Regions from separate parts of the Saccharothrix isguenensis genome, predicted to be linked through region 2. Evidence: riboswitches for the same ligand, from Rfam matches in the RefSeq annotation. Region 2 holds a riboswitch; each other region holds the start of a gene.

Region 1 (7,117 bases), 1.6 Mb from region 2:
GCAGCGGCCAGCCGAACGCCACCACCGTGATCGCCGCCGCCACGCCGAGGGCGAGCGTGGCACGGGGCCGGATGCGGATCGGGGCGTTCACGGCGCCGCCAGCGCCGCGCGCACGTCCGCCACGGTCAGCCACGGCTGTGGTGCGAGGACCTTGGCCACCTGCGGCGAGAACACCGGTGACGCGGTGACGACCTCGGCGGTCGGGCCGTCTGCCACCACCTCGCCGTCGGCCAGCACCACCACGCGGCTGGCGTACTCGGCGACGAACTCCACGTCGTGCGTGGCCAGCACGATCGCGTGCCCGTCGTCGGCGAGGTCGCGCAGCGCGCCGGCCAGCCGGGTCTTCGCCGGGTAGTCCAGCCCCCGGGTCGGCTCGTCCAGCAGCACGGCGCGCGGCGACGGCGTGAGGGCGACGGCCAGCACCAGCGCCAGCCGCTGCCCCTCGGACAGGTCGCGCGGGTGCCGGTCGTCCGGGACGCCCGGCGCGAACCGGTCCAGGAACTCGCGGCACGTGCCGGCGGGCTTGCCCGAGTCGCGGTCGGCCTGCGCGCACTCGCCGCCGACCGTGTGGAGGTACAGCAGGTCGGCGGGCTGCTGCGGCACCAGACCGACCGCCTCGCGCCGCGGACCCGGCTTCAACGACGCCGGGTCGACACCGTCCACCGCGACCTCGCCACCGGACCGCTTGCCGGTGCCCTGCACCGCCCACAGCAGGCTCGACTTGCCCGACCCGTTGCGGCCCATCACCGCCACCCGCTCACCCGCCCCGACGTTCAGCGACACACCGCGCAAAGCGTCCACGGCGGAGTAGCGGACCCGCACGTCCTTCGCCCGCACCAGGTTCCCGGTCCCGGGGGCGGAGACGGCGGGCGGTCCGGCGAGCCGGTCGCGCAACGGCCCGGCCAGCCGCCGCGCGTCCCGGATGGACACCGGCACCGGCTCCCACCCGGCCAGCTGGCCCAGCCGCACCACCGGCGGCGCGACCGGCGCGTCCGCCAACACCGGGCCGGGCTCGCCCGCGACCGGCGGCAGCCCGCCGCCGGGCAGCCACACCACGCGGTCCGCGTACTGCGCGACGCGTTCCAGCCGGTGCTCGGCGATCAGCACCGTCATGCCCAGGTCGTGCACCAGCCGGTGCAGCGCGGCCAGCACGTCCTCCGCCGCACCGGGGTCCAGCGCCGACGTCGGCTCGTCCAGCACCAACACCTTCGGGTGGGCGGTGAGCGCCGCGCCCACGGCCACGCGTTGCTGCTGCCCACCGGACAACGTCGCCAGCGGTCGGTGCCGCAACTCCGCCAGGCCGAGCAGGTCCAGCGTCTCCTCGACCCGCTTGCGCATCACCGGGTTCGGCAACGCCAGCGACTCCATCGAGTACGCCAGCTCCTCCTCGACCGAGTCCGTGACGAAGCCGGCCTGCGGGTCCTGCGCCACCATGCCGACCACGTCGGCCAGTTCACGCGGCGGGTGCGTGCGGGTGTCACGCCCGGCGACGAGCACCCTGCCCGTGAGGGTGCCGCCGGTGAAGTGGGGGACCAGCCCGTTGACCGCGCGCAGCAACGTCGACTTGCCCGAGCCGGTGCGCCCGACCAGCAGGCAGAACTCACCCTCCGGCACGTGCAGGTCCACCGCCGTCAACGTCGGCGCTGCGGCGTCGCGGTAGGCGACCGAGACGTTCTCGAACCGGATCACGTGGTCACCCTCTTCCTGCTCGCGATCATGACGGGGGCGAGCGCGCACAGCAGGCCGATCGCGGGCAGCAACGGCAGTGGGGGCACGGTGAACGGCACCGTGCCCGGCGTCAGCTCCGCGCCACCCAAGCCGGCCGGCGCCAGGTAGGTCGCCAATGCCGCCACCAGCCCGGACGCCATGATCGACAGCTCGCGCGGACCCCAGGTGTCCGGCCGGTACCGGCTGCGCCGCACCCGGCGTGACCCGGTCCACAGGCCCGCGATCGCGAGCACCGACCCCACCGCCAGCATCGGCGCGCCGACGAAGGCCGGTGTGCTGCCGCCGAGCAGCCCGTACGCGCCGACGCACAGGCCCATCAACCCACCCAGCACCAGCACGCCCGTCACCACCCGGGCCTTCCTCGGCAACCCCGCCGTGCGGCCGTACCCGCGCGAGTCCATCGCCGCGGCCAGCACCAGGGAACGCTCGAACGCGTCCTCCAACACCGGCACCATCAGCACCCGCACCGCCTTCACCCCGCGCACCGCGTCACCACGCAAGGCCCGCGCCCGCCGCACCGACCGCGCGCTCGCCACCAACTGCGGCGCGACCGTCAACGCCACCACCACCGCCACGCTCACCTCGTACAGCGCGGCCGGCAACGACCGCAGCAGCCGCTTGGCGTTGGCCAGCGCGTTCGCCGCGCCCACGCAGCACAGCAACGCCGCCAGCTGGAGTCCTTGGTACAGCGCGAAAGCCAGGCCCTCGGCGCTGACCGGGCCACCCAGCCTGATACCCCTGGCCCACTCCGGCAACGGGATCTCCGGCAACGTCACCAACACGGTCGGCCCGCCGACACCGCCGAGCAGCACGTGCAGCACCACCCGGATGGCGAGCACCACCAGGGCGAACTTGAGGAACACCCCGTACGCGCCGGCCCACGGGGTGTCCTCGCGGCAGGACACGGCCACGTACCCGGCGACCGCGATCACCAGCGCGAGGAGCACCGGGTTGGTCGTGCGGCTGGCCACGGCGGCGAGGCACAGCGCCCAGAACCACCACGCGCCCGGGTGCAGGCTCACTCGGCCGCCTTGGCCCGCCGCCGCGCCGTCCACACGCCCATCCCACCCAGTGCGGCGATGACCACGAGCCCGACGACCAGGCCGACCGTGCCACCGGACGACGTCCCCGCCGTCGGCTGCACCGCGACCGCCGTGTCACCGGCGGGCGTGGTCGAACCCGTCGCCGAACCGCTGCCGGCCGTCGTCCCCGAAGACGTCGTCGGCTGCGCCGTCGTGCTCGTCCCCGACTGCTGCGGCTCGGACTGGCCAGGCTGCCCGGACTGGCCAGGCTGCCCGGACTGGCCAGGCTGCCCGGACTGGCCAGGCTGCCCGGACTGCCCGGGTTGCGTCGGCTCGGCCGGCTGATCCGGTTGCGGTGCGGGCTGTCCGGGCTGTCCCGGCTGCGGGGGCTGGCCCGGCTGAGCGGGGGGAGGTTGCGGTGCGGGCTGGGGCGGCTTCGGCGCGGGTTTCGGCGCGGGTGCCGGGGGTGCGATGCCGGGCTGCTGGCCCGCACCGAACGACCAGCCCTCCACGCTCCCCGGCGCCGGGTCGTACGCGCTCGCGCTGGTGCTGCTGTAGACCCACGACCCGCCGGGCTGCCCGTGCCAGTACGACCAGTGCGCGTCCGGTGGTGACGTGTACATGCACGGGTCGCTGCCCGGCTGGTCGTTGATCCGGCACACGAACCCCGGATGCCGGGCCGCGAACGTGTAGCCGAAACCGGCGGCGGTGAGCGCGGCCGTCCCCGACGACGGATCGCCGGCGGCGCAGCCCGTCCGCACACCACCGCCCAGCGACCGGAAGTCCACGACCACCGTCACCCCCGCGCAGTCCGCCGCCTGAGCGGTGGGCGGCGCACCGGTGATGGTGAACCCGACGACGGCCGACGCCGCGAGGACGCGCCGCCACCAGCCCGTCACGGCGCGGTGGCGGGGGCCTGACCGGGACCGCACGCCCAGCCCTCGCCGTCGCGCGCCGTCACCGCGGTTCCTGCGGTCCTTGCCGTCACTGCCGTTCGCCCGCATACCGCTTGCGCGCCAGCACGACCGCCAGCACACCGCCGACCAGCATCAACACGCCGATCCACAGCATCGGCCCGACCACCGCGCCGGTCCGGGCCAGGTCGCCCGGGCGGTCCGCCACAGCCGCCACAGTCGTCGTACTGGTGGCCGTGACCTCCGTAGCGGTCGTCGTAGGCTCCACAGCGGTGGCGCTCGTCGTGGTCGTCGTCGTGTCCGTGGTGGACGACGTGGGCGTCGTAGTGGTGGCAGGGCAGTCGAGCACTGGCGCACCGGCCGTGCCGCCCTCCGCCGTCAGGTCCGCGAAGCTCACACCGACCAGCCCGAGGATGCCCTGGGCGCTCGCGCGCTGCGCCGTGTCCCGAGCGAAACCGGACTTGTCGAGCGCGATCGCGCCCCGTTCCGCGTCGGCGGCCGTGCAGCCCACCTGCAACGACGTCAGGAACGCCGTCGCCTTGTCCGCTTCGGCCGTCCGGCCCGCCGCGCGCAGGGCCTGCGCCGCCAGACCGGTGCTGTTCGCGTTCCCCTCGCCGGTCGCCTTGTCGTCGAGGAAACCGCCCCCGGGCTGCTGGTTGGCGGTGAGCCACTGGAGCGCCTCGGCGACCGAACCCGCCACGTCGACCCGGCCTTCCGCCACGTCGGTCCGGTCGAGCGCGAGCAACGCCTGCACGGCCATCGCGGTGGCGTCCGCGTGCGGCGCGCACCGCGCCTCCTCCAGGAGCAGCGGGAAGCCTCCTTCCTCGCACTGCTGGCCGACGAGGTAGCCGACCGCTGCCTCCGGCGCACCCTCCCACCGCTCCAGCGCCAGCACCGCGAACGCCTGGCTGAACCCGTTGGAGAAGTCCGGGTACTTCGACTTGTTGACGAACCGGCCGGACGGGGCCTGCAACGCGGTGAGGCCCGCGATCAGGTCGACGCCGGCGAACTTCGTCGGGTCTTCGCCGCGCACCTGGACGGCCAGCGCCAGCTTGGCGTGCGAGCCGGCGATCGACTCGGCGGGGTCGCCCAGGTGCAGGTAGTCCAGGACGACCTCGGGCTTGGCGAGCCACGCCATCGCCTTGTCCGCGCTGTCCGACGCCACACCGGCCGCCGCGAGCGCGAACACGCCGTCCAACGTCGCGCCCTGGTCGCCGATGGTGGTGCCGGGGAACGCGAAGTGGTCGCCGTCGATCAGCTGCCGGGCGAGCCACCCGGCGGCGGCCTCGCTCGCGTCCGTCGTCACCGGGGTGTCGGGCAGACCTTGGGCGGGTGGCACCAGGGCGAGAGCGGCGACAGCGGCGGTGGCGATGACGGCGGAGGTCCGTCTCAACGACATGTTCGGCCTTTCCGGGCGCAAGGCGTGAGCGGACCCCGGCCGGACGTGATCGACTTCCCCCGGGCTCCGACCCGTTGACCTCGACGGTGTCAGGAGCGTGCACGCGCGGCGGGTGTTCGGGCTCGTCCCGGTTGGGACCTACCGTTGCGGGTCAGCGCCGGATTTCGACCGGCTTCCCCCGTTCGCGCGCGATTGCCGATCGTCCGACACCTACAATCTCCTGTCAATCGGCCTGTGGCGCGATGCTGCTCACCCCTACGTACGGTTACCGTCGCTCAGGTCAACCTGGGGAAGAGGGGTGTGGGATGACGACTCTGGCGTCCGTGCGCGACGGATTGGTGGCGTGGGTCGCACGGCGTTCGGCGACGCGGTGGGTAGTGGGCAAGATCGGTTCGAGGGCGTTGTCGCTGCTCCCGGACCGTGCGCTCGTCCCGTTGAAGCGGGACGGCGTGGTTCCGGTCGCCGAGTTGGAGCGGATGCGGGAGGCCGGCGCGGTGCACCGGATCCCGGTGCCGTTCGGCTTGCGGGTGTGGTTGGTCACTGGTCAGGAAGAAGCCAAGAAGGTGCTTTCCGACACAGGGGCGTTCAGTAACGACTACGCCCGGCTGGGTGCGGCGGTCCGCATCGAGCAGTCGCCCGGAGGCCTCGGGTTCGCCGACCCACCCGACCACACCCGGCTGCGCAAGCTGCTCACGCCGGAGTTCACCATGCGTCGGCTGTCCCGGCTCGTGCCGCGGATCGACGCGATCGTCACCGAGCGGCTGGACGCGATGGAGGCCGCCGACGGGCCGGTGGACCTCGTGCAGGAGTTCGCGCTGCCGATCCCGTCGCTGACGATCTGCGAGCTGCTGGGTGTGCCCTACGAGGACCGTGACCGGTTCCAGGAGCTGGCGGCGGCCAGGTTCGACCTGTTCGGCGGCGCGGGGCAGGCGTTGGGCGCCATCTCGGAGTCGCTGTCGTACATGGAGGAGATCGTCCGCCGTGAGCGCCGGTCGCCGGGGGACGGCCTGATCGGGGCGATCATCCGGCAGCACGGTGACGACGTGAGCGACGTCGAGTTGGCCGGTCTGGCGGACGGCGTGCTGACGGGCGGCTTCGACACGACGGCGTCGATGCTCGCGTTGGGCGCCATCGTGCTGATGACCGACGACGACGCGCGGAAGGCGATGCGTGACGACGACGCGGCCACCGGGCCGCTGGTCGAGGAGCTGCTGCGGCACCTGAGCGTGGTGCAGGTGGCGTTCCCTCGGTTCGCCCGGCACACCCTGCGGGTCGGCGAGCAGCAGATCGAGGAAGGCGACGTGGTCGTGGTGTCGCTGACGGCGGCCAACCGCGAGGAGGCGTCCGACTTCGACGCCGGTCGACCGGCGTCCGCGCACCTGGCGTTCGGCCACGGCGCGCACCGGTGCGTCGGCGCGGAGCTGGCCCGGATGGAGCTGCGCGCCGCCTACCCGGCACTGCTCCGCCGCTTCCCGAACCTGCGGATGGCCACGGACAGCCCGGGGTTCCGCACCGCGTCGATCGTCCACGGCGTCGACACCCTGATGGTCCACACGCGCTGACCCGACCGGACAGCTCGCGGTGCCCGACCGCGCGACTCGCGGGGGTGAGGTGAGAGCGCTCCCACCTCGCGAGTCCTCCACTCCGGCACCGCGAGTCGCGCGGTCGGGCACCGGGAAGTACGCGGTGGACGTTTAAGCACGGCTTAACGCTAGGTGAGTAGGTTTCACTTTTATTGAAGCCGGTCGTGGGGGACGGTGGTCCCGTGACCGGACGAGGCATGTTGCGGATGGGAGTGCTGGCCCTGCTGTGGGGGTCGGGCTTCCTGTGGATCAAACTGGCCCTGACCGGGCTGTCGCCGGTGCAGATCACGGTGATCCGGTGTGCGCTCGGTGCGGGCGTGCTGCTGGTGCTGGCCCGTGCCGGCGGTCAGCGGCTGCCGCGCGAGCTGTGGGGGCACCTGGCGATCGCCGCGTTCTTCTGCAACGCCCTGCCGTTCCTCCTGTTCGGCATCGGCGAGCAGACCGTCGACTCCGGCGTCGCGGGCGTCCTCA
Region 2 (7,117 bases):
GCTTCCACTCCGTCGAGTTCACGGCCGTAGGCGTAGCCGCCCCACACCGCGTACACCTCGGCCAGGTCGGCGTCGTCCCGCCAGTTCCGGCTGTCGATGAGCGGGAGCAACCCGGCGCCGTATGCGCCCGGTTTGCTGCCGAAGATGCGCATTGTCGACCGACGCGGATCGCGGTGCTCGGCCAGGTCGGCTTGGGCGTGCGCCCGGACGTAGTTGTCGGCGGCGGACTCGTCCAGGTTCGCCACCAGTTGCACGGCGTCATCGATCAGTGCCACTACGTGCGGGAATGCGTCGCGGAAGAAGCCGCTGATGCGGACCGTGACGTCGATTCGCGGCCGGTTCAGCTCGGCGAGCGGGATCGCTTCCAGACCGGTGACCCGGCGGGACTGGTCGTCCCACGTCGGCCGGACGCCCATCAGCGCCAGCACCTCGGCGATGTCGTCACCGGCCGTGCGCATGGCGCTGGTGCCCCAGACGGACAGGCCCACGGACGGCGGCCACTCCCCCGTTTCCGCGCGGTAGCGGTCGAGCAGCGAGTCCGCCATGGCCTGGCCGGTCTCCCAGGCCAGCCGGGACGGCACCGCCTTGGGGTCGACGGAGTAGAAGTTGCGGCCCGTGGGCAGCACGTTCACCAGCCCGCGCAGCGGCGAGCCGCTGGGACCGGCCGGGACGTAACCGCCGTCGAGCGCGTGCAGCACGTTGGTCAGCTCGTCCGTGGTGCGGGCCAGCCGGGGCACGACCTCCAGCGCGGCGAACTCCAGGATCCGGGCCACGTCGTCGTCGCCAGTCAGGGCGCGGGCCGCGTTGACATCCCAATTGGCGTCCTCCATCGCCTGGACGAGCGCGCGGGCCTCCGCTTCGACCCGGTCGGTGTTCGTGCGGGTGTGGTCGGCCGCGGTCACGGACTCGGCCAGGCCCAGGGCCTCGCGCAGGCCGGGCAGGGCGGCGACCTGGCCCGCCCACATCTGCTTCGCCTGGAGGATGGACAGCACGAGGTTGACCCGCGTCGCGCCGGTGGGTGCTTCGCCGAGGATGTGCAGGCCGTCGCGGATCTGGACGTCCTTCACCTCGCACAGCCAGCCGTCGACGTGCAGGATCAGCTCGTCGAACTCGGCGTCGTGCGGCCGGTCGTCCAGCCCCAGGTCGTGGTCGAGCTTGGCGGCCTGGATGAGGGTCCAGATCTGGGCCCGGATGGCGGGCAGCTTCGCCGGGTCCATCGCGGCGATGTTGCCGTGCTCGTCCAGGAGCTGTTCGAGCCTGGCGATGTCGCCGTAGCTGTCGGCGCGGGCCATCGGCGGCACGAGGTGGTCCACGAGGGTGGCGTGCGCCCGCCGCTTGGCCTGGGTGCCCTCGCCCGGGTCGTTGACCAGGAACGGGTAGATCAGCGGCAGGTCGCCCAGGGCGGCGTCCGGGCCGCAGCCCGCCGACATGCCGACCGTCTTGCCGGGCAGCCACTCGAGGTTGCCGTGCTTGCCGACGTGCACGACGGCGTCGGCGCCGAACTCGTCCTCCAGCCAGCGGTACGCGGCGAGGTAGTGGTGGCTCGGCGGCAGGTCCGGGTCGTGGTAGATCGCGATCGGGTTCTCGCCGAAGCCGCGCGGCGGCTGGACCATCACCACGACGTTGCCGGAGCGCAGGGCGGCGAGCACGATCTCGCCGTCCTCGTCCCGGGACCGGTCCACGAACAGCTCGCCGGGCGCGGCGCCCCAGTGCTGCTCCATGTCCCGCCGGGTGTCCTCCGGCAGGGTCGCGTACCACTGCCGGTAGCGGGCGGCCGGCAGCCGGACCGGGTTGCCCCGGATCTGCTCCTCGGTGAGCCAGTCGGCGTCCTGCCCGCCGGCGGCGATGAGGGCGTGGATCAACGCGTCGCCGTCCAGCTCCGCCACGCCGGGCAGCTCGTCACCGATGTCGTAGCCGTGCTCCTTCATCGCGGTGAGCAGCCGCACGACGCTGGCCGGGGTGTCCAGGCCGACCGCGTTGCCGATCCGGGAGTGCTTGGTCGGGTACGCCGAGAGCATCACCGCGATGCGGCGTTCGGCGGGCGGGATGTGGCGCAGCCTGCCGTGGCGGACGGCGATGCCCGCGACCCGCGACGCGCGCTCCTCGTCGGCGACGTAGACGGTGAGGCCGTCCTCGTCGACCTCCTTGAACGAGAACGGCACGGTGATGATCCGGCCGTCGAACTCGGGGATCGCCACCTGCGTCGCGGTGTCCAAAGGGGACAGTCCGTCGTCGTTCCCGTCCCAGGCGGCACGGCTGCCGGTGAGGCAGAGGGCTTGGAGGATCGGCACGTCGAGGGCCGCCAGCGCGCCCACGTCCCACGCGTCGTCGTCCCCACCGGCGGACGCGGTGGCGGGCTTGGTGCCGCCGGCGGCGAGGACGGTGACCACGAGGGCGTCCGCCTTGCCCAGCTCGACCAGGAGGTCGGCGTCCGCCGCGCGCAGGGAGGCGCAGAAGATCGGCAGCGGCCGACCTCCCTTGGCCTCGATCGCGTCGCAGAGGGCGTGCACGAACGCGGTGTTCCCGGCGACGTGGTGGGCGCGGTAGTACAGGACGGCGACCACCGGTCCGTCGCCGGTGGTGGCCCGCTCCAGGACGCCCCAGGTCGGGGTCGGCTCGGGCGGGGCGAAGCCGTGACCGGTGAGCAGCACCGTGTCGGAGAGGAAGTGGTGCAGTTGCGCGAGGTTCACCGCGCCGCCGTGGGCCAGGTACGCGTGGGCCTCGGCGCACACGCCGCCGGGGACGGAGGACAGCTCCATCAGCGGGGCGTCCGGGTGCTGCTCACCGCCGAGCACGACGACCGGGAGCGGCCGGGCGAGGAGCCAGTCCAGCCCCTCCTCCCACATCCGGCGACCGCCGAGGATGCGCACGACCACCAGGTCGACGCCCTCCACCAGCGCCGGGAGGTCGTCCACGGCGGTGCGGGCGGGGTTGGCCAGGCGGTAGTCGGCGCCGCTGGCGCGGGCGGACAGCAGGTCCGTGTCTGAGGTCGACAGCAGAAGGATCACGTGCGGGCTCCATCCCTCGGGGGTCCTCGCCCCAGGTCGTAGGGGACGGCGGGCGGAGTTCCTGACTCCCGGGGCTTCCCCCGGTCACAGTGGCGGGACCGCGCCGGATTCACACCGGCTTCCTCCTGTTGCTTCGCCGTTCGGACCACACCCTAGACGGCGGTTAGCATCCAGCCCATGTCCACCGCCTCCAACGCGCCCTCCGCCGAGCCGCACACGTCGGCCGGCCGGGTTCGCCCGGACGCTTGTCCGGGAGCTGTCGACGTGCACCAGGCCGCCGACGGCGGGCTGGCGCGCGTGCGGGTGCCCGGCGGGACGTTGAGCGTGACGCAGTTCGACGCGCTCCGGACCGCCGCGCTGGAGCTCGGTGACGGCTCGCTGGAGCTGACCTCGCGGGCGAACCTGCAGATCAGGGCCTTGGCGCCGGGGGCCGAGCTGGAGTTGGGCGCCCGGCTGCGGGAGGTCGGCCTGCTGCCCTCGGTGACGCACGAGCGGATGCGGAACGTCGTCGCGGCCCCGCTGGAGGACAACCAGGGGCTGGTCGACGCGATCGACGCGGCGCTGCGCGCGGTGTCGGAGCTGGCGTCGCTGCCCGGCCGGTTCCTGGTCACGGTGGGTGGCGCGGTGAGCGGCCTCGCGGGTGATGTCGGACTGGTCGGTGACGCGTTGTTCCTGGCAGGCCGGGATTCCGGACTCCGGGTGACCGATCCGGTCGACGCCGTGGTGACCGCCGCGCGGGTGTTCCACGAGATCCGCGGCGACGCGTGGCGGCTGTCCGAAGTGGACGGCGGTGTGCGAAAGATCACGGCGGCGCTGGGCGGCACGCCGAGCCCGTTCCTGATCGATCCGGTTGTGACGCCGGTCGCACCGGGCGCGCACGGTGCCGTCGTCGTGGCGGGCGTGCCGTTGGGGCGGTTGGACGCGCGGCTGCTGGGCGGTGTGCCGGTGCGGCTGACGCCGTGGCGGAGCCTGGTGGTGCCCGCCGGGAGCGACACCGACGGGCTGTTCACGTCGCCGGACTCGCCGTGGCACGGCGTCAGCGCGTGCACCGGACGGCCGGGGTGCGCCAAGTCGCTGGCCGACGTCCGGGCCGACGCCGCCCGCTGGGTGGGCACGCCGCACACGGGTCGCGTCCACTGGTCCGGATGCGCACGGCGGTGCGGACGACCGGCGGGCGACGTGGTGGAGTTCGTCGCGACCGGCGACGGCTACGAGGAGATCAGTTGACCGACTACGTCCGGGACGGCGCGGAGATCTACCGCCGTTCCTTCGCCACCATCCGCGCCGAGGCCGACCTGGCCCGGTTCCCGGCCGACGTGTCCCGGGTGGTGGTGCGCATGATCCACGCCTGCGGGATGGTCGACCTGGTGACGGATGTCGACCACTCGCCGAACGTGGTGCGCGACGCGAGGGCGGCGTTGCTGGCGGGCGCGCCGGTCCTGTGCGACGCGCAGATGGTGGCGGCGGGCGTGACGCGACGGCGGCTGCCCGCCGACAACGAGGTCGTGTGCACGTTGAGCGATCCGCGGGTGCCGGGTCTCGCGGCGGAGATGGGCAACACGCGCAGTGCCGCCGCCTTGGAGCTGTGGCGGGACCGGCTGGAGGGCGCGGTGGTCGCCATCGGCAACGCGCCGACCGCGTTGTTCCACCTGCTGGACATGATCGCGGCGGGCGCGCCCCGGCCGGCCGCCGTGCTCGGCGTTCCGGTGGGGTTCATCGGCGCGGCCGAGTCGAAGGACGCACTGGCGGACAACGGTCTCGGGTTGGAGTACCTGGTCGTGCGCGGGCGTCGTGGCGGCAGCGCCATCACCGCGGCGGCGGTCAACGCGATCGCGAGTGAGGACGAATGACGGGCAAGCTGTACGGGGTCGGGGTGGGTCCGGGTGACCCGGAGCTGGTGACCGTCAAGGCGGCGCGGCTGATCGGCGAAGCGGACGTGGTGGTGTTCCACAGCGCGCGGCACGGCCGGAGCGTGGCCCGTCGCATCGCCGCGCCGTACCTGCGGGAGGGGCAGGTCGAGGAGCAGTTGGTCTACCCCGTCACGACCGAGGACTCCGACGACTACCAGGGCGAGATCGACGCGTTCTACGAGGAGTGCGCGACCCGGTTGGCCGTCCACCTGGACGCCGGGCGCACGGTCGTGGTGCTGGCGGCGGGCGACCCGTTCTTCTACGGCTCGTACATGCACCTGCACAAGCGGTTGGCGCACCGGTACGAGGCCGAGGTGGTGCCGGGGGTGACGTCGGTGAGCGCCGGCGCGGCGGTGATCGGGCGGCCGCTGGTCGAGCGGGACGAGGTGTTGACCGTGCTGCCGGGGACGTTGTCCGCGGACGCGCTGGTGGAGCACCTGGCCGGTGGCGACCCGGTGGCGATCATGAAGCTGGGGCGGACGTTCCCGCAGGTGCGGGAGGCGTTGGCGCGGGCGGGGCGGTTGGACGAGGCCTGGTACGTGGAACGGGCGACGACCGGGGCGCAGCGCACCGCGCCCCTGTCCGAAGTGGACGCCGAGGACGTGCCGTACTTCTCGTTGGCGCTGCTGCCGAGCAAGCCCGCGACGCCCGTGGAGTCCCGGGGCGAGGTCGTGGTGGTCGGGCTGGGTCCGGCCGGACCGGAGTGGCTGACGCCGGAGGCGCGGCGGGCGCTGGCGGCGGCCGACGACCTGGTCGGGTACGTGACCTACCTGAACCGGGTGCCGGTGAACCCGCGGCAGCGGCGGCACGCGTCGGACAACAAGGTGGAGGCCGAGCGGGCGGCGTTCGCGCTGGACCTCGCCAAGCGCGGGCGGCGGGTCGCGGTGGTGTCGTCGGGTGATCCGGGCGTGTTCGCGATGGCCAGCGCGGTGCTGGAGGTGGCCACCGAGGAGCAGTTCTCGGACGTGCCGGTGACGGTGCTGCCGGGGTTGACGGCCGCGCACGCGGTGGCCAGCCGGGTCGGCGCGCCGCTGGGGCACGACTACTGCGTGGTGTCGTTGTCGGACCGGCTCAAGCCGTGGGACGTGATCGAGGAGCGCTTGGAGGCCGCGGCCAGGGCGGATCTGGTGCTGGCGATCTACAACCCGGCGTCGCGCAGCCGGACGTGGCAGGTCGACAAGGCGCGTGACGTGCTGCTGCGGCACCGCTCCCCCGACACGCCGGTGGTCGTCGGGCGGGACGTCGGCGGGCCGGAGGAATCCGTGCGGGTGGTGCGGCTGGCCGACCTGGACGCGTCCGCCGTGGACATGCGGTGCCTGCTGCTGATCGGCTCGTCGCAGACTCGGGTCAGCTCGCGCGGCACGGTGTTCACGCCGCGCCGCTACCCCGGGTGAGCCAGTCGACCGCCGCCGCGACCGTCTCGACCACCGGCGCGCGCGGCGGCGGTGGTCGGCGCACGACGACCACCGGGATGCCGAGGTGACGGGCGGCGGTCAGCTTGGCCGCCGTCATCGGGCCGCCGCTGTCCTTGGTGACCAGGACTTCGACGCGGTGCTCGCGCATCAGGTCCACCTCGCCGTCCACTGTGTACGGTCCGCGGTCGAGGACGAGGTCCAGCTCCGGGTTCGGCGGGTCGGGCGGGTCGACGGTGCGCGCGACACCGCTCGTGAACGCGGCCAGCTCCTGGCGTCCGGTGGTGATGAACGCCCGGCGGCCGGCGACGAGCGCGGCGGCTTCCGCGACCGTGTCCACGTACTGCCAGTCGTCCTCGGGCGGCCAGCCGGGGCGGCGCAGGACGAGGAACGGCGTGCCGGTCGCGGTGGTGGCGGCCAGGGCGTTCGCGGTGATGCGGTCGGCGAACGGGTGCGTGGCGTCCACGACCGCGTCGACGCGTTCGGCCTCGATGTAGGCGATCAGGCCTTCGACGCCGCCGAAGCCGCCCACGCGGACCTCGCCTTCCGGCAGCCTCGGGTAAGCCACCCGGCCCGCCAGCGACGAGATCACCCGCACGCCGGTGAGGGCGGCGGCGAGCGCGCGGGCCTCGCCGGTGCCACCCAGTACCAGCACGGTCCTCACGGCTGTTGCATCCTGACGCCGTGAGCACGAACCTGCGCTTCGGCTGGACCACCGGCGCCTGCGCCACCGCCGCGACCACGGCGGCGTACACGGCGCTGCTCACCGGCGAGTTCCCCGACCCGG
Region 3 (7,117 bases), 3.2 Mb from region 2:
ATGGTGGATGCCGTCGCGACCAGCACGCCGACGGCCGCGAACTGGAGTGCCGGCCATGGGAGCGGTCTGCCGAGGGCGCTCGACCGCACGCCCGTCGCCGCACGGCTGAGGCTTCCGGGTGTGCCGGGAACGCCAGGAGCATCACGATCACCGGGATCGCGTGCAGCCACGGGGATTCGTGCCGGCCGAGCGGTGCGACAGGTCCGCTGTGGAGGGGTTGGGCAGGTGGCGCGTCGGCGGACGTCGACGGCGGACCGTCGCCGAGGTCGTTGATCCACGACGTCATGAGGTCGAGGTAGCCGGGGACGAAGTCCGCCGTGTGCCCGAGTGGGCCGATGAGGTCGGCCTTCACGCCCGCGTCCACCCCCGGTCGGCTGCGCAGCCACCACGGCTGGGCTCCCGGTCGCGCTGTCCGGGGTGAGGATGGTGCCGTGCAGGTGTGATCGCCGCTGGTGACGGTGACATCGGCGCTGGTCGGGTCGTCGGGCGCGGCGGTGGCCGGCACTGTGCCGGTGCGCAGGCGACGGCCAGGGCGAGGACGGCGATTTGTGTGCGGGCAGCACGAAATGCTCTCCTGTCGGAGGAAGTGCGGTGACTTCGGTGCTCGCCCGGTGGGCGAGGTGTGACGGCTTCCATGCCCGGACCGTCGAGGGGGCAACTCGACGGTCCGGGGCTACCTAGGCGGTGTGCCTGGTGTCGTCCTCCGGCTTGGCGTCGGCCTCGGGGTTGGTGTCGTCCCGGGTGTCGGTGTCGGGACCTGGGACTCCGGTCATGGGTCTTGTCGGGGCCGGTCGGGGGCCGGGTCGGGGTCGGGGAAGACCACGAATCGCGTCTGCACGGTCCGCGCGCCGTCCGGAACCCGGTCGGCGGGGCGCTGGTACCTCTTCAGCAGCGTCAGGTAGTCCTCGAAGAGCGCGGCCAGTTCGCCGGGCGTCGAGTTGGTGGCGCACCGCGTCGAACCGGGCGAACATCTCCAGGTCCTCGGCGAGCCAGAGCCGCTGGGGGTCGTCGATCGTGGACCGCCGCTCGGGGTCCTGCTCGCCGCGGACACGTTCGGGCACCTCTCCCCCCAACCCGTCTTTCGAGGATCGCAGGTTGTAGCTGGTCACGCCGAGCCGCTCGGCGAGCACGGTCGACGTCGCCTCGCCGAGGAGCTCCAGCTCCCGGAGCATGCGTTGCCGCACGGGTTCCCCCTCGCACTCAGCCCGTTCGCAGGTGCCCCGCGAACTCGACTCCCATCGCGATGCCGACGAGCACGAGCAGCACACCGGCGCAGGTGAGCGTGCGCCGATAACCGTTGTCGTCCAACCGATCGCGCCCGCGCGCGACGAGCAGGGCGATCACGATCTTGCCGCCGACCAGGGTCAGGTAGAACCCGCCCAGCAGCGCCGCACCCGCGCCGGCCGACTCGCGCCACGTGGTGATGATCAGCGGGCCCAGCGCCGTCGCCCAGGCGATCCACGGGTGCGGACTGAGGAGGTTGACCACCACCGCCCGCTTCAGCGCACCGAAATTGTCGGACCCCGTCGGTAGAATCGACTTCAGGGGTCCCCTTGGCGGCGACCCCTGCACAGCACGGCCTCCGGCCGCATCACGCGCTGCCGCACCTCCCGCCGACGCGTCTTCGCCAGCCGTCTCCGTCCCTGCTGCGCCTGTCCCTGCCGCTTCTCCCCCGGTCGGGCGCACGGCGCCGGATCCCAGCGAGGCCGACCGCGCCTCCCGAACCGTCTGCACTCCGCTCCACACCACGAACACCGCGCCCACCACCCCGAGCACGCCCAGCGCCCGCCCCGGCAACCGGTCCAGCAGGAGCAGCGTCACCGCGACGACCACGGCGTCCGACACCAGCGGCGCGCAGGCGGTCAGCACGCCGGCCCTCCGGCCCGAGCGCAACGCCGCCGTCACGACCAGCACCAACAGCGGGCCGGGGCTGATGCCGGCGGCCAAGCCGAGGGTCAGTCCCAACCCCAGTGCGTCCACGGCGGCAGACTAGGACACGTGTCCCAGTTCGCCCGAGTCCTGACCACCCTGCGGCAGATCCGCGGCCTCAGCCCGTTCTTCGTCCTGGACGTCGGCCGTCCCGCCGACGGGGACTGGCACGACGGCCGGGAACTGCTGCACGGCCCCGCCCTGCCCGACGCGCTCGACCGGATCGCCACCCGGTACCGCACGGCCGAACGACGCGTCGCCGCGTCGCTGTTCTTCCTCAGCTACACCGCGCGGCTGCTCAGCCCGGTGGTCGCCGCCCGCGCGGTCGACGGGGTCGCGCCGGACGTCCGGCCGGCGAACCTGTGGTGGCGCTACCGGCCGGACGGCCTCCAAGTCCGCCTCAAGGACCCGGTCGCGGGCGTGGGCATCGCCGAGTCGATGGAACCGGTGGTCGAAGCGGTGCACGGGATCACGCCGGTGGCACGCGGACTGCTGTGGGGCAACGCGGCGTCCTCCGTAGCGGGCGCGCTGCGCACGATCAGCCGAAGCGGCATCGCGACGGACTGCGTGGCGCTGGGCGAGGAGTTGTTCGCCGATCCACCGTTGCGGGGCACGGGCGACTTCATCCCGTTCCCCGGCGAGGTCGTGTTCCGCCGGCGCAGCTGCTGCCTGTACTACCGCCTCGACGGCGGCGGGACCTGCGGCGACTGCCCGCTGCCGCCCCGCTGACCGGCAGACGTGAAGAAGACGACAACTCGTCTGGCCGGTTGTGCCCGGCCACGATCGACACTTACGGTTCGGGCGCCGCAGTGGACGGGAAGCCGGTGGGAATCCGGCGCGGTCCTCGCCACTGTGACCGGGGAGCCAACCCGCCGAGAACGTCACTGGCCGCGTGGAGCGGCTGGGAAGACGCGGGGACGGTGTCGATCCGGGAGTCAGGAGACCGGCTGCGGCGCGAGTTGTTGTTGACCTTCCACGAGGTATGGAGGAGGCCGTCATGACGAGCCCCGCGCAGTCCCCCGCTGTTTCCGACCCTCGGGTCACGCCCGTCCCCACATGGGCCTATGCCGTCGCACTGGTCGCGTTGACGGTGACGTGGCTGGTCCTCCAGGAGAACGGCGTCGCCCTCGGCCACGCCGCCGAGACCGTGCACGAGTTCTTCCACGACGGGCGCCACGCACTCGGCGTCCCGTGCCACTAGGGCTCGCCGTGATGCGGGCGAACGTGCCCACCTACAAAGGTCTGCTGCTCCGCGGTGTCGGTGCGGGCGCGGTGTCCGGGCTGCTCGCAGGCCTGGTCGGCGTGCTGGTGGTCGAGGCGCCGATCCGGGCGGCGCTGGCCGTCGAACAGGCACGGCCGGCGGAGCCCGGTGGTCACGGGCACGGCGAGCTGTTCAGCCGTGGCACGCAGGTGGTCGGCGGTGTGCTCGCCGCGATCGTGGTGGGTGTCGCCGTCGGCGCGTTGTTCGCCACCGCCTACGCGGGGTCACGGCGCTGGTTCGCGTCCAAGGCGCCGTTCGTGCGGGCCGTGACGTTGTCGGCGGCGGCGTTCGGCGCGGCGGCGTTGCTGCCCGCGGTGAAGTACCCGGCCAACCCGCCGGCGGTGGGCGACCCGAACACGGTGGAGTACCGGACGGTGCTCTACCTGGGGTTGATCGCGGCCGGGCTGCTGGTCGCGTTCGGGGCGAGCTACCTGGCTTCCCGGCTCGGGCACCTCGGTCAGCCGGTCCGCGCCACTGCCGTGGCGTTGGCCGTGGTGGCGGCGGTGGTCGTGCTGCTGGTGGCGTTCCCGGCCACTCCGGACGCCGTTCCGGCGGACATGCCGGGCAGTGTGCTGTGGGACTTCAGGTTGGCGTCCCTGGCCGAGACGGCCACGCTGTGGCTCGGCCTCGGCGTGGTGTTCGGCCTCCTCGTGGACCCGGCCGCGCGCCGCGTCCCCGTGTCACCCACCACCCCCTGACGCGCGAGTCGTCCACCCGGACACCGCGAGTCGTCCACTCCAGCACTCCGAACCCCACGCTCGCGCACTCCGAACCTCACGTTCGCGGCGCGTTGACGGATGTGAGCGCGAGGTTCGGGGTGTCGGAGTGGACGACTCGGGGTGCCGGAGTGGACGACTCGCGGTCAGTTGGGGAGGAGGGCGGCTAGGGACTCGGGGTCGACGCCTACCAGGGAGTCGCGGAAGATGCGGTGCTCGCCTTCGGGGACCGGGAGGTCGCAGGGGACGACGAGGACCGTGCAGCCGGCGGCCACGGCGGCGGTGGCGCCGGTCGGCGAGTCCTCGACCGCCACGCACCGGGTCGGATCGACGCCGAGCAGGCGGGCCGCCTTCAGGTACGGCTCCGGCAGCGGCTTGTTCAGGCCGTCGACCTCGTCGCCGCACACCGTGACGTCGAACAGGTCCCGCCCGAGCGTGTCCAGCGCGACCTCGGTCAACTGCCGTTCGGTCGACGTCACCAGCGCCATCGGCACCCCGGCATCCCGTACCGCCCGCAACGCCTCGCGCGCGCCCGGCCGCCACGGCAGCCCGGCGCGGAACAGCTCCTCGGTGCGCCGCTGGATCCACGCCGCGCCGTCCGCGATGTCACCGTCCTGCGGCGTGATCCCGACCTCGGCGAACAGCAACGCCATGGTCCTGGCCACGTTCGACCCGACCATCGCGTGCCGCGTCTCCAGCGACAGCGTGCCGCCCAGCTTCTCGGCGAACTCGTAGAGCGGGATGTCCCACAGCTTCTCCGAGTCCAGCAGCGTGCCGTCCATGTCCCACAGCACGGCCTCGACCGTCATGCGCACCTTCCCCCAGTGATCAAGCGTGTGAACGATTGGGTGAATCGGCCCCGAACGTGGTGATCTCCACGGCGTCCGCGACGACGGCCGGGTGGTCGCGGGGCGCACGTGGGGCACGGCATCGGGCCTGGTCACGTTGAGGGTCGGCCGGCGCGCCCCGAAAAGGTGGCGTGACACGATCCGACATGCGCCAAGCCTACGGCGTCAGGTCTGCGGCAGTGGTCGTAGTCTGACGCCGTGACCGATCCGGACGAGGCCGCCCAGACCCCCTTCGACCCCAGCAAACCGCTCACCAATCCGATCATGGTGGCGGCGTTCGAGGGGTGGAACGATGCTGGCGACGCCGCCAGCACGGCGATCGAGCACCTGCAACTCACGTGGGACGCGACGCCCCTGGCGGAGATCGATCCGGACGACTACTACGACTTCCAGGTGACTCGTCCCACAGTCCGACTGGTGGACGGCATCACCCGACGGGTTGAATTCCCGACCACCAGGCTGTCGGTTTGCCGGCCGCCCGGTTCGTCCACCGACGTGGTGCTGGTGCACGGGATAGAGCCGAACATGCGGTGGCGGAAGTTCGCCGCCGAGCTGCTGGGCCACATCGAGGACCTGGGCGTGACCACGGTTGTCACGCTCGGCGCGTTGCTGATGGACACCCCGCACAGCCGGCCGGTGCCGGTGACGGGGACGGCGTACGACGCGGAGGCGGCGGCGAAGTTCGGGCTGGAGCGGTCCCGGTACGAGGGGCCGACCGGGATCGTCGGCGTCTTCCAGGACCTGTGCGTGCAGGCGGGGGTGCCCGCGATCTCGTTCTGGGCCGCCGTGCCGCACTACGTGTCCCAGCCTCCCTCGCCGAAGGCCACGCTGGCGCTGCTGCACCGGGTGGAAGAGGTGCTGGACGTCGAGGTGCCGCTGGGCGCGCTGCCGGAGCAGGCGGAGGAGTGGGAGCGCACGGTCAGCGAGATGGCCGACGAGGACGAGGACGTGCGGAACTACGTGCGGGCTCTGGAGGAGCGCGGGGACGCGGAGATCCAGATCACCGAGGCGAGCGGTGACGCCATCGCGGCCGAGTTCGAGCGGTACTTGCGGCGGCGCGGGCGTGGACCGGGGCGCGGGCCGACCGGCATGTGAACCGGCCCGACCGACCACCTCCAGGTCGCTCGTACCCTGGTCCGCGGACTCCGGCTCAGACTCGGTCTCAGACTCGCCACCACTCCGCTCCGGCCGACTGCCCACAGGTCGGTCGACCGGCACCGGTCGACCGGCAGTCGGTCCGTCACCGGCTGGTCGAACGGCAGCCGGTCAAACGCCCGCAGGTCGAACGGCAGCCGGTCGAGCACCGGCAACTGACAGCCGGGCCGCGCGATGGCTTCGCAGGGGTCCTCGCCCAGGGCAGGGTTCCGGCAAAGTCGTTTGTGCTGTTCAGGTGTTGATTCCGAGTAGTTGTAGTGGTCGTGCCGGGTTGCGGGACATGGTTCGCAACCCGGCGGCGATGTTGGTGTGGCCGGTGTGTCGTAGGGCGTTGATGGCGAGGTTGCGCAGGGAGGCCATCGCCCTGGGGGCGTTTCCGGTGCGGACGCGGGAGGCGTCCTCGCCGTAGGTGACGTCGCGGACCCAGTGCAGCCGGTTCTCGATCCGCCAGTGGCCCCGCAGCAGGTCGGCGATGCGGGCGGGGTGGGCGTGTTCGCCGGTCAGGCTGCTGACCCCGAGCGCGGCGAAGGCGCCGCGCCGGCCGGTGGCGTGGCAGGTCCGGTAGCGCTCGACGAGGAACGCGGTGGCGGCGTGGGGGAAGTCGACGTCGCCGAAGCCGTGCTTTCCGAGCGGGGCGACCCGGACGGTGCGCAGTTCGGTGCGGCCGTGTCCTCGGTCGGCGAAGACCAGGCAGGGCATGTCGTTCCAGGGCAGTGAATCGAGTTGGGTGTAGACCCTCGGCCAGCCGGTCTTGACGGTGAACACGTAGTGCGCCCCGCGGGCGTGCAGGTAGCGGGCGTGGTCGCGCTGGGTGTGCAGCGCGTCGGCGGTCACCACCACCCCCGCCAGGTCGACGGTGTCGAGCAGCGGCGCGAACCCGGCCAACTCACCGCCGGCCGGGACCCGCCGCTGACCGGCCACGATCCCGTCGTCATGACGTAACGCCGCCAGCAGGTGCACCCCGCTGCCGCCGGCCCGACCGAACGTTCCGGCCACCGACTTGCCGTCCACCGCCACCGCCGACAACGCCTCGCCCGCGTCCCGACCGGAGATCCGCGAGGCCGACCAGGCACCGATCGCCGCGAACGACCGCGCACCCGCCGCCACCGCCGCCGCGGCCACCGACAGGATCGAGGTCAACGAATGCCGCACACCCCGACGCCTGCGCGGGTCCGGCACCCGGTCCAGAAAGACCCGCAGGTCGGCGA

What was found. A riboswitch is a leader RNA that binds a small molecule or an ion and turns the genes downstream of it on or off. The one in region 2 is predicted to bind cobalamin.
Region 1: another riboswitch for cobalamin. It lies ahead of ACRAKI_RS17890 (prenyltransferase/squalene oxidase repeat-containing protein); the one in region 2 lies ahead of cobN (cobaltochelatase subunit CobN).
Region 3: another riboswitch for cobalamin. It lies ahead of ACRAKI_RS24490 (CbtB domain-containing protein); the one in region 2 lies ahead of cobN (cobaltochelatase subunit CobN).

What each region holds. Positions count from the first base shown of each region.
Region 1 covers NZ_CP193626.1:3,930,468-3,937,584, forward strand. The annotation lists gene ACRAKI_RS17870 (ECF transporter S component) at 1-91, opposite strand, end outside; gene ACRAKI_RS17875 (ABC transporter ATP-binding protein) at 88-1,689, opposite strand; gene ACRAKI_RS17880 (CbiQ family ECF transporter T component) at 1,686-2,750, opposite strand; gene ACRAKI_RS17885 (hypothetical protein) at 2,747-3,649, opposite strand; gene ACRAKI_RS17890 (prenyltransferase/squalene oxidase repeat-containing protein) at 3,735-5,063, opposite strand; cobalamin riboswitch at 5,154-5,278, opposite strand; gene ACRAKI_RS17895 (cytochrome P450) at 5,369-6,625, shown strand; gene ACRAKI_RS17900 (DMT family transporter) at 6,853-7,117, shown strand, end outside.
Region 2 covers NZ_CP193626.1:2,311,711-2,318,827, reverse strand. The annotation lists gene cobN (cobaltochelatase subunit CobN) at 1-3,008, opposite strand, end outside; cobalamin riboswitch at 3,043-3,178, opposite strand; gene ACRAKI_RS11170 (hypothetical protein) at 3,186-4,235, shown strand; gene ACRAKI_RS11165 (precorrin-8X methylmutase) at 4,232-4,858, shown strand; gene cobJ (precorrin-3B C(17)-methyltransferase) at 4,855-6,312, shown strand; gene ACRAKI_RS11155 (cobalt-precorrin-6A reductase) at 6,287-6,994, opposite strand; gene ACRAKI_RS11150 (cobalt-precorrin-5B (C(1))-methyltransferase) at 7,015-7,117, shown strand, end outside.
Region 3 covers NZ_CP193626.1:5,559,929-5,567,045, forward strand. The annotation lists gene ACRAKI_RS24470 (hypothetical protein) at 1-89, opposite strand, end outside; gene ACRAKI_RS24475 (hypothetical protein) at 678-1,184, opposite strand; gene ACRAKI_RS24480 (LysE family transporter) at 1,201-1,980, opposite strand; gene ACRAKI_RS24485 ((2Fe-2S)-binding protein) at 1,999-2,658, shown strand; cobalamin riboswitch at 2,720-2,895, shown strand; gene ACRAKI_RS24490 (CbtB domain-containing protein) at 2,927-3,130, shown strand; gene ACRAKI_RS24495 (CbtA family protein) at 3,121-3,888, shown strand; gene ACRAKI_RS24500 (HAD family hydrolase) at 4,053-4,715, opposite strand; gene ACRAKI_RS24505 (PAC2 family protein) at 4,953-5,849, shown strand; gene ACRAKI_RS24510 (ISAs1 family transposase) at 6,141-7,117, opposite strand, start outside.